DNA from 3 places in the Azospirillum sp. TSH58 genome. Region 1 is predicted to be linked to each of the others. Evidence: riboswitches for the same ligand, from Rfam matches in the RefSeq annotation. Region 1 holds a riboswitch; each other region holds the start of a gene.
What was found. Region 1 has a riboswitch for cobalamin ahead of TSH58p_RS26390 (TonB-dependent siderophore receptor). Riboswitches for the same ligand answer to the same signal wherever they lie in the genome.

Region 1 (3,516 bases):
GGTCTTGCGCCCGTCGTAACGGCTGGTCACCGTCTTGGCGGCGTCGCGGTAGTCGCGCTGCTGGCGGCCATGGGTCAGGCCGACGATGTGCTCCCACCGGCCGTCGAGAAGAGCGATCTTGCCCTGGAGGCGCCCGAAATACTGCTCCCCGGCGGTGCTGGTGCCGTCATCGACGGCGCCGCGCCCGCCGACGAAACCGTCGGTGTCGGTGCGGAAGCGGGTGTAGCGGCCGGTCACGGCGATCTCGCTGCGCTCGGTCGGGCGGACGGCGGCGTTTCCGGTCAGCGTGCCGTTGCGGTAGCCGTCCTTCTCCGGGTTGCCGAGCCGCTTGTCGGCGACCGACACGCCGTCGCTGGTGACGCCCTGGCCGCTGAGGAACAGGTCGTAGCGGTCGGTCCCCGTGCCGAAGGAGGCCCGACCGGCGGCGGTGCCGAAGGACCCGCCCTCGACGGCGGCGCGGAACCGGGGGGCGCCGGCGCCGCGGCGGGTCACGATGTTGACGACGCCGCCGACCGCGTCGGAGCCGTAGAGCGCGCTCTGCGGGCCGCGCAGCACCTCGACGCGCTCCACGTCGCCGGCCAGCAGGTTGGCGAAATCGTATTCGGAGCCGGACGCCGGGTCGTTCACCTCGATCCCGTCGATCAGGACCAGCGTCTGGTTGCCCTCCGACCCGCGGATGCGCAGCTGGGTCAGGGTGCCCATCGGGCCGGTGCGGTTGACGGCGACGCCGGGCACCGCGCGCAGCGCGTCGGACAGCAGCTGGGTCTGGCGCTGCTCCAGCTCCTCGCGGGTGATGACGGTCAGGGCGCTGCCGGTTTCCTCGGCGGCGGTGGGGACGCGGTTGGCGGTCACCGAGACCGGCGGAAGCGTCGTGATGGTGGCGGAGTCGGCGAAGGCCGGCGTGGGGAGGGCCGACACGGGAAGGGCAAGGCTTCCCAGAAGGGCGGCGAAGGACGCCGTCCGGTGAAGACGGGGAACGCGGACACTCATTGAGACCTCGGGCGGGACGCCGGTGGCACGTCACCGCGAACGAAGCCCCACCGGGGTCTCCGCGAACGGAATCCCGGTTCGACGACCTTCGGTGCACCCCGCCCGAACGTGTTCGCGTGTGACCACGACTGACGGCAGGTCTCCTGGCTCGCGGGTTATCGTCGGCCCATCGCCTTCCCAGGATCGCGATCCCAGTGGCATTCCGATGGACGACTCGCCGCTTACAGTTGCGGGGGCAGCCCCGGCGTAGAACCATCGCACAGCAAATCGCCGTGGGGTCCGCACCGTGTTCCCATTTTCAGCCCTTTCGGGCAACCGTCGGATGCGAAGCTACGCGGGCGGAACGGCTGCGGTCAAGCCGCAATCCGCTCCTTTCGCTCAGCCGGTGTCAGAGCGTGGTTTTCGGTCCGACCGGAGACCCGTCCGGCATGGGCGGCACCATTTCCTTGCAATTGCTGACGCAATAGGTTTGCGCCTCGATCCGGCCGCCGCAGGATTTGTAACAGTCCTTGTAATCGGAATAGCAGGTGAGGTTGCTGTAGCAGCTGGGTTCCCGGTTGAAGTCGCTGAACGTCTTGATCTTCTTCTTATCCACATCCTTGGGCAATGACGTGAGATAGCCCTGATACTCGGCCTGGGCGCGGGTCACACCCTGGGCACGGCAGGTCTGAAGGGCCAGCTCCTTTGCGGACTGGCAGACTGTGTTGGCCTGTTTGCATTGGGCGACACAGAGCTTTCCCGCCTCGCTGACGGGCAGGACATAATTTTCAACCGTCTCCAAACGTGGGCCGCAACCGGCCAGTCCGGCCGCCAGCAGGCAGCCGAGCAGAATGGAACGCCGTGTCATTGTGGATGCCCCGCCGTGGATTGCCTTCAATCGGTACGAACAGGCCATCGGCACGAAATCATCCAATGATGAAACGGGTTTCGCAAAGAAAGATCATGGTTTTGCTTCCGGCAACCTTGAGGCGATCGGCTGGCCGGGCCGCCGTCCGGGATCATCGCTCCGATCACCGTCCGGAAAGGACATGACCCCCTCTTGTCGCCGGGAGGGGGCCTGACTACATGACGGTTGAGGTCCGGGCCCCTCTGGCAGCGTCGCCCGGCGCTGTGATGTCGGACTTCCCATTGAGCCGTCGCTTTGGCGCGGCCTTGCGGAAGCTGGCCCTGTCCTTCCCCCTGGGTCCCGCTCCCCCACAAGGTCCACCGCCGGACGATGGCCCCCCCGACGGGCCTTTGGGAGACATCGACATGGACCGCAGCGAACCAGCATCCTGACCGACCGCCACGTCTCCACGGCGAACGATGGAGGCGGGTGTCCTGGCGCGCCGCGGCCGAGCCGTCGCGCGCCTTTCCGTTGGCCGCAGACCTTGCGGCCGCGCTTCCAGTCCGGGCCCCTCTGGCCGATGCGTCCCGCCGTGGCGCACCGGTGATGTCGGACTGCTCATGTGACGATCGAAGTCTCCGCTTGCGGGAGCGGAGTGCATGAAGCAAGGGACAGTTCCATGGATCAGATCGTTTTAATGTGGGCCGGCTTCGCCGTCTTCGTTGGCGTGCTTTTGGCCTTTGATCTTGGTGTATTTTCCAAGAAATCCCATGTGATCTCCGGTCGCGAGGCGCTGATGCGCTGCGCGGCCTATTCCACGCTGGCGATGATTTTCGCGGCCGGCGTCTTTCATTTCCAAGGGTCGCAGAAGGGGCTGGAATTTCTGACCGGCTACCTGATCGAATACAGCCTGAGTGTCGACAACATCTTCGTCATCGCGCTGATCTTCACGCATTTCGCGGTGCCGCCGCAATACCAGCACCGGGTGCTGTTCTGGGGCATCCTGGGCGCGCTGGTGATGCGCGGCGTGCTGATCGTGGCGGGCACGGCGCTGATCCAGGAATTCCACTGGATCATCTACATCTTCGGCGCCTTCCTGATCTTCAGCGGCATCAAGATGCTGATGTCGGTGGACGACGAGCCGGACATGGAGAACAACCGGATCGTCAAGTTCGTCCGCTCCCGCTTCCGCATGACCGACGGCTACGAGGGGCAGAAGTTCTTCGTGATGCGCGACGGCGTGCGGATGATGACGCCGCTGTTCCTCGTGCTGATCCTGATCGAGTTCACCGATCTGGTCTTCGCCGTGGACTCCATCCCGGCGGTCTTCTCGGTGACCACCGACCCGTTCATCGTCTGGACCTCCAACGTCTTCGCGATCCTCGGCCTGCGCGCCCTCTACTTCGCGCTGGCCTCGATCATCCACCGCTTCCATTACCTGAAGTATGGCCTGTCGCTGGTTCTGGTGGTGGTCGGCGCCAAGATGCTGATGATCGACATCTACAAGATGCCGACGGCGGTGGCGCTCGGCATCACGGCCTTCCTGGTCGGCGGCTCCATCGTCTTCTCAATGCTTAAGACCCGTGCGGACGCGGCCCCCGATGCCGCGGACGGCGAGGCCCGCCGCTGGTGGGTGCCCGGCAGCCCGGCCAAGGGCGCCGGCGGGTCCACCCCGGCCTCCTCAAGCGAGGCGGCGGCCG
Region 2 (3,516 bases), on a different replicon from region 1:
GTGGACCATGGGCCGCTTGGGAGGTGCGGCGAAGCGGGCGGTTTCGAAGCAGTTGGCGACCTCGACCGGACGGGGCCGGGCATGGGCGTTTGCATGGGCGTTCGCATGGGCGTTTGCGTGGGCGCTGCTGCCAACGCCCATCATCAGGGCAAGCGTCAGAGGAAGGCCGCGGAGAGGAAGCGGGATCATGTGCGGTCCGATCTGTGATCCGTCAGGGGCGACAGGTCGATGCGCAACCGGCCGTCGCCGGGATGGCGGTCCACCGTAGCGGCGACGCGGTAGACGGCGGTCAGCCGCTCCGGGGTCAGCGCCTCCGCCGGCGCGGCATCGGCCTGAAGGCGCCCATCCGCCATCAGCAGGACACGGTCGCACCAGCGTGCCGCGAGATCGATGTCGTGCAGCGTTGCCACGACCGTGATCCCGAGGCCTCTCACGAGGTCGAGCACGGCGAAGCGGTGGTGAATGTCCAGATGGTTGGTCGGTTCGTCGAGCAGCAGGATGCGCGGGCGCTGCGCCAGGGCGCGGGCGATCATCACCCGCTGGCGCTCCCCGCCCGACAGATGTTCGATTGGCCGGTCCGCCAGGGCGCTCAGCTCCAGACGGGTCAGCGCGTCCTCGACGATGGGGTGGTCGTCCGCTCCGGCCCCGGCGAAGGCGGAGCGGCGGTGGGCCAGTCGCCCCATGGCAACCACGTCGCGCACGGTGAAGCCCAGCGCCGCGGCGGCGTCCTGCGCCTGGAGCGCAAGCCGGCGAGCCAACTCCGCCGGGCGCAGGGTCTGCGGATCGTCGCCCTCGATGCGGATGCGTCCCGCCGAAGGGACCTGCAACCCGGCGAGGCAGCGCAGCAGCGTGGTCTTGCCGCACCCGTTCGGCCCGAGAATGCCGAGAAAGGCGCCCTCCGGGACGGCAAAGCCGATGTCCGACAGCACGGTGCGCCCACCCAGCCGGCACTGCAGCCCCTCGACCGCGATGGCCGGGCGGCATTCGGCGCGGACGGGCAAGTCCGAATGGGACGCGGTGGAACCGGGTGTCGGGAAAGGCGGTTGCGCCATCCATGCTTCCTGCCGTTGCGGGCGGGGAGAACTGGCGGACGTCTTGCGGAACACACGCCGCGTCCGGAACGGAATCCGACTGGGCGCATGGCAAGCGTTCCACCGGGACACCCCGCCCGAGGACGTTTCGTTGTGGTGCTGGCAGGTCTCCTGGCTTGCGGGTCGTCGCCGCTCCGTCCGGCCTTCCCAGCGCCGACGGGCGCCAGTGGCAGGAAATGACGGAACGGCTCACCGCTCACAGTTGCGGGGGCAGCCCCGGCCTCGCCGCAGGACGCGGCTCACCGGGTTCCCTCTTAGCTTCCGGCGGAGGCCGCCGGAAGAACCAGTACCGGCACCATTCATGGGGAACCCCGCCGTTCCGGTCAAGCTTTGTGAACGAAGGGTTGCAGAAAAGGTTGGGGAACCGCGATGCACGCCGCCTCCGTGGCGACGTCCGGTCACGGTGTGCCAGGGGCGCCCGTTTCGGGAACAAAGATCAGGCGCCCGTCCGGCAGGCGGTAGGTCGTTCCCGCAAGGACCCCCGGCCTTCCCCGATGGTGCCGGTCGATTCGCAGCGGATCATCTTCCGCCCGTCCCGGCCGCCAACCCGCCCTGGGCGGTCAGGCTGCCATGCCAGGCATCGGTGGCATGGCGGGTGATGACGTTGACGACACCGCCCAGAGCTTCCGACCCGTAGAGAGCGATGACATCGGTCCGCGCACCCCCTCGATGCGCTCGATGGCTTCCGGCGGCGCACAATACGGCTGGCGACGTGGCAAAAGGGCAAGAGAGTATCGTTTCCGCCCGAGGGCGGGCGCGGCTGACACGGCGATTCATGAATGTCCTCCAAATCCCCTTGGCGTGGGGAGGGCCACCACGCCTTTGAATGTAATGTTATAACATTACATTATGCGGTACAACCCAACCGAACGGCCTCAGTGCCGCCACTGGCAGCTCCAGGGAGATGACATCATGACCGCTGTCTCCTTCAGCGACGCACCGATCTCCACCCGTCTTCAGGCCCGCGAGGCTTGCACCATGTTTCCGACCCGGAGTCCCGCGGCGGACCACCGTTTTCCCGTGACCGTGCTGTCCGGCTTTCTCGGCGCCGTCCTTAACGATCCTCCCCACCGCATCATCTCATCTCGCCTTTCGCCAGGAATGGTCAAAGCGAACTGCTGCATGATTGGTCAGCGACAACGCTGAAATCAATAGCGCACAACAACTTCGGCGGACGAAAGACGAAGCAGCAGGCGCTGACGGCGGCGCTTTCCCGGCGGCAGCAACTCGTAAAGAAAGGTCTCGATGGGCTTCCAGACCGAGACCCACCCAAGGATGACAAAACTTTCCTGCAAAATCCGGGTCGCCGGGCGGGCTGGAAGATTATTGGCAATCTGCCAAGCAAGGAAAAGGCAGATGGACAGCACCACGAAGCCGATCAGGGCCGCTTGGCGCCATGTTCGGATCGACTCGCGAATGCTTTTCGCCTCTCCGGCGGCACAGGCGGTGAAGTGTCCGATCAGCGCGGCGGCGACGTCGAATGGCGGAGACCGCGTCATTTCCTCGGCCGGGAGATGGATGACGATGCGAACCGGTTGATTCCTGGGCTGTGCCCCCACGCGCCTCAGGAAATACTCCTCGGCGTCCGCCGTCAGACGGCCTTCGCGGAACGGCGACGGATCGATGCTGTCGAACAACTGCGACAGGTGGCTGAGCCTGATGTCGATGGCATCGTTCTCCCTTTCCATCGGCATCGTCATCTCCGCGTTCAAGACCGGGCGTTCCGAGGCGGCCGCATCGCCGAGGGGGGTACCGGAACCGGCCTGCGCCCCGTCTCACGGCTGCCGAACCACGCCACGTAGAGCGTCGGAAGGAATATGAGCGTCAGCAGCGACGCGACGAGAAGACCGCCCATGATCGCGAAGGCCATCGCGCCCCAGAACACGGTGAAGGCAATGGGGATGAGGCCGAGCACGGTGGAGGCGGCGGTCAGCATGATCGGGCGGAACCGGGAGCCGCAGGCGTCGATCACGGCGTCCGGGACGGCTTGTCCAGCGGCCCGCTCCGCCTCGATCTGCTCGATCAGGATCACCGCGTTCTTCGCGATCATCCCAACGAGCGCGAGGACCCCGAGGATGGCGACGAAGCCGAGCGGTTGGCCGGACGCCAGCAACGCCAGCACGACGCCGATCAGACCGAGCGGCACCACGCTCAGCACCATCGCCAGACGCTGGAAGCTGCGAAGCTGGACCATCAGCACGGTCAGCACCAGGAGCAGCATCAACGGAATGACGGCGAAGACCGACGCGCGGCTTTTGGCGCTTTCCTCCGCGATCCCGCCGACCTCGATGCGGTATTCCGGCGACAGGGTGGCCGACAGGTCGGCGATCCGGGGCGCCAGGGCTTCGATGGCGGATTCCGGCAGAGTGCCGGGAGCCACGTCCGCCTGCAGCGTCAGGGTCGGCTGTCGCCCGCGTCGCCAGAC
Region 3 (3,516 bases), on a different replicon from region 1:
TCTCCCCGAATCGGGGCGGCGGGGCTAATCCGTAGGGGTCTTTGCCGCCGCGGCGTTATCGGTTGGATGATGGCTCACCCGATCGAACGAATCCCCGGAGCCCTTCCGCCATGCCGACACCGCCGCACGGAACGCCCGACCGCGCGCTGAAACCGTTCATTCTCGCCATTCACCGCGAAGCGCTGGACACCGCCGCCGCCAAGGGGCTGACCGGCACGCTGGCCGAGGTCGCCGCCCTCCAGGACACCGCCAGCCTCGCCTCGGCCAAGGCCGGACGCCCGGTCACGGAGGAGGAGGTGATGCGCCTGCTGCTGCGGGAGCGCCGCGCCCGCAGGATCCGCGAGACGGCGGAAGCGGCTCCGGCCGCTCCGGTCCGGAAGCCGGCGGCCGCACCCTCGCGATTCCGGCTGGGGCGCTTGCGGAGCGTGGCGATGGGTTTGGCCCGCTCGGCGTCCGCCGGGCCGGCGGGAAAAGTCCGGATCTGAGAATCGGGCGGCGTTCCGTACGCCGGTACCGAGTGAGTACGCCCATTGCCCTGTTGAGTGAGGCGCGGGGCGCACTGAGGCTGTCGCTTCCCCGCTGTTCGGCACGAAACACACATTGGGAGGTCTCATGTCCGTTCGCCTGGATCGCCGCCAACTTCTGCTGTCCGCCGGAGCCGCCGCGCTGGTGCTGGCGGTGGCGCCGCGCTTCGTCCTGGCCCAGACCCCCGGCGGCAAGGGCTTCACGCTGCCGCCGCTGCCCTACGCCCCCGCCGCGCTGGAGCCGCACATCGACGCGACGACCATGAGCGTGCACCACGGCAAGCACCATCAGGCGTACGTCGACAATCTCAACAAGGCGCTCGCCAACCACGGCGACCTCCAGTCGATGCCGCTGGCCGACCTGCTGAAGCGCGTGCCGGAACTGCCGGAGAGCATCCGCACGGCGGTGCGCAACAACGGCGGCGGGCACGCGAACCACAGCATGTTCTGGAGCATCATGGGGCCGAACGCCGGCGGCGCCCCGGACGGCGAGGTGGGGGCCGCCATCACCCGCGACTTCGGCGGCTTCGACGAGTTCAAGACGCGCTTCAACACGGCGGGAGCCGGGCAGTTCGGCAGCGGGTGGGTCTTCGTCACCGCCGACCCGTCGTCGGGCAAGCTGGCCATCGCCGCCCGTCCGAACCAGGATTCCCCGGCCATGGAGGGCGTGCCCGTGCTGATGGGCAACGACGTGTGGGAGCACGCCTATTACCTGAAGTACCAGAACCGGCGCGCCGACTATCTGGCGGCCTGGTGGAACGTCGTCGACTGGGGGGCGGTGAACCGCCGCTACGCGGCGATCCGCAAGGGCGAGCTGGTGATCTGAACGGAAAAGGGCGGCGGGTCATCCCCGCCGCCCTTCACACGAACAATCCGGTCCAAGTGGCCGGTCAGGCGCCCTGGTGCAGGCGGACGTTGAACAGCGGCCCCTGGCTCTGGCGGCGCAGCGCCTTGGCGATGGCCAGCACGGCGAGGTCGGCCAGCGGCTCGACGATGATGACGGTCATGTAGGCGGCGCCGAAGGAGGCGACTTCCGTCATGGTCTCGGCGGTGAAGCCGTGGCCGTAGAAGGCCCAGAAGGCCACCCAGGCGACGATGCCGCCCTGGTAGGCGGTGGAGAGGGCCAGCGCCTGCGAGTACTTCAGGTCGACATAGGGGGTGGCGTCGGGGACGATCCGCTTCGCCAGCAGGCTGATGCCCCACAGCGGGACCAGCAGCGTGGTGACGTTCATGCCGTACTGCGGCAGGTCGAACGGCGCGAAGAACAGGCCCTGGATCAGCAGGCCGGCGGCGAGGCCGATGGAGGCCGCACCGGCGCCGAACAGCAGGAGCAGGGTCGAGCCGAGGATCAGGTGAACCTCCGACACGCCCACGGGGTGGTGGGGGAACACCTCGAAGAAGCTGAAGACCAGCGCGGTGGCGATCAGGCTGCGCAGCACCAGCGGCGCGACCCCGCCGTTGTTGCGGACGTCGTTGTGCGCCAGCTTTCCGGCCATCGCGAAGCCGCCGGCGGCCGTCGCGTAGCTGAGAGCGATCTTGGCGCCGTCGACGACGCCGGGTTCGATGTGCATGCTCTATGCCCTTTCCGAGTCTGCCATGCGTTGGGAGGGGCGTCGTTGCTGGCAGGCACCGGCATCGCAACCCCCTTGGTCCCCTGGATGGGCGCACCGGAGGGACGGCTTGCGGAAGACGGGCGGCCGTCGGGCCGGACATCGGCAAGCGACCACCGGGGCACCCCGCCCGAGGACGTACGTTCGGTTACGGCAGGTCTCCTGGCTTGCGGGTCAAGGCGGCACCGTCCGGCCTTCCCGGCGCCCGTTCCCGCAGGCGGCGCCAGTGACACGGAAAGGACGATGCCGCTCACCGCTCACAGTTGCGGGGGCAGCGCCGGATTTGCCGTGTCTCCCCCTTCGGGGCGGCTCACCGGCTTCCCTCTTAGCCCCGCGACCGGAAGGCGCGGGGAACCATAACCGGCGCCAGGGTAGGGGCGGGGTCCCCCGCCGTCAAGAGGGGTGGCGGCCGGTCCGCGCCATCGCATGGCTTCCTTGACACCGCTCCCGCGGAACCGACAAGGTCCTGCGGACTGCGCGAGGCCGGATCAACGGGCGAAGGACGGGATTGCGGGCATGCTACCGGTTCATTTCCTGACCATCGTGCTGAACGGCGATCCCTTCATCCGCTATCACCTGGAGGTGTTCCGCCAGCTGCCCTTTCCCTGGCGTTGGCACATTGTGGAGGGGGTGGCGGAGCAGGTCCGCGACTCCTCCTGGTGCGCGCAGCGGGGCGGGCGCGTCCCGCAGGACCTTCACCGTGACGGCCGCAGCAGCGACGGCACCTCGGAGTATCTCGACCGCATCGCCGCGGAGGAGCCCGGGCGCGTGTCGGTCTACCGCAAGCCGCCGGGCGTCTTCTGGCAGGGCAAGGTGGAGATGGTGACCGCGCCGCTGGCCGCCATGACCGAGGAATGCCTGCTCTGGCAGGTCGATGCGGACGAGCTGTGGACGGCGGAGCAGATCACCCGTGCGCGCCGGATGTTCCTCGATTCGCCGTCGCGCACGGCGGCGCTGTACCTCTGCCATTTCTTCGTCGGCCCGTCCCTGGTCCTCGACCGGCTGGACCAATACGGCAATTACCGCGCCTACGAATGGCTGCGCACTTGGCGGTATCGGCCGGGGGATGTCTGGCATTCGCATGTCCCGCCCCGGCTGGTGCGCCCGCAGCCCGATGGATCCGAGGTCGAACTCGGTGCGGCCAGCCCCTTCCTGCACGAGGAGACGGCGGCGGGCGGGCTGGTCTTCCAGCATTTCGCCTACGCGACGCGGGAGCAGGTCGCGTTCAAGGAGGTCTATTACGGCTACGACGGCGCGGTCCGGCAATGGGACGCGCTGCAGGCGGCGGGTCGGTCGGTCGGCGGCGGCACCCTTCCGCTGCGCGATTTCTTCCCCTGGGTGACCGACGCGGCGACCGTCGCCCGCGCCGAGCATGCCCTGGT

Region 2: it holds a riboswitch for cobalamin, as region 1 does, so the genes downstream of both, TSH58p_RS01730 (ABC transporter ATP-binding protein) here and TSH58p_RS26390 (TonB-dependent siderophore receptor) in region 1, are expected to answer to the same signal.
Region 3: it holds a riboswitch for cobalamin, as region 1 does, so the genes downstream of both, TSH58p_RS20515 (energy-coupling factor ABC transporter permease) here and TSH58p_RS26390 (TonB-dependent siderophore receptor) in region 1, are expected to answer to the same signal.

What each region holds. Positions count from the first base shown of each region.
Region 1 is NZ_CP022367.1:1,079,411-1,082,926, forward strand. It holds gene TSH58p_RS26390 (TonB-dependent siderophore receptor) at 1-990, opposite strand, end outside; cobalamin riboswitch at 1,106-1,325, opposite strand; gene TSH58p_RS26395 (hypothetical protein) at 1,379-1,903, opposite strand; gene TSH58p_RS26400 (TerC family protein) at 2,496-3,516, shown strand, end outside.
Region 2 is NZ_CP022363.1:411,400-414,915, reverse strand. It holds gene TSH58p_RS01735 (ABC transporter substrate-binding protein) at 1-189, opposite strand, end outside; gene TSH58p_RS01730 (ABC transporter ATP-binding protein) at 186-1,052, opposite strand; cobalamin riboswitch at 1,175-1,394, opposite strand; partial or broken gene TSH58p_RS34645 (hypothetical protein) at 1,490-1,593, opposite strand; partial or broken gene TSH58p_RS32905 (TonB-dependent receptor plug domain-containing protein) at 1,614-1,783, opposite strand; gene TSH58p_RS32900 (hypothetical protein) at 2,004-2,237, shown strand; gene TSH58p_RS01725 (hypothetical protein) at 2,240-2,791, opposite strand; gene TSH58p_RS01720 (efflux RND transporter permease subunit) at 2,800-3,516, opposite strand, start outside.
Region 3 is NZ_CP022366.1:418,231-421,746, forward strand. It holds gene TSH58p_RS20505 (hypothetical protein) at 111-485, shown strand; gene TSH58p_RS20510 (superoxide dismutase) at 613-1,350, shown strand; gene TSH58p_RS20515 (energy-coupling factor ABC transporter permease) at 1,415-2,095, opposite strand; cobalamin riboswitch at 2,269-2,508, opposite strand; gene TSH58p_RS20520 (hypothetical protein) at 2,651-3,516, shown strand, end outside.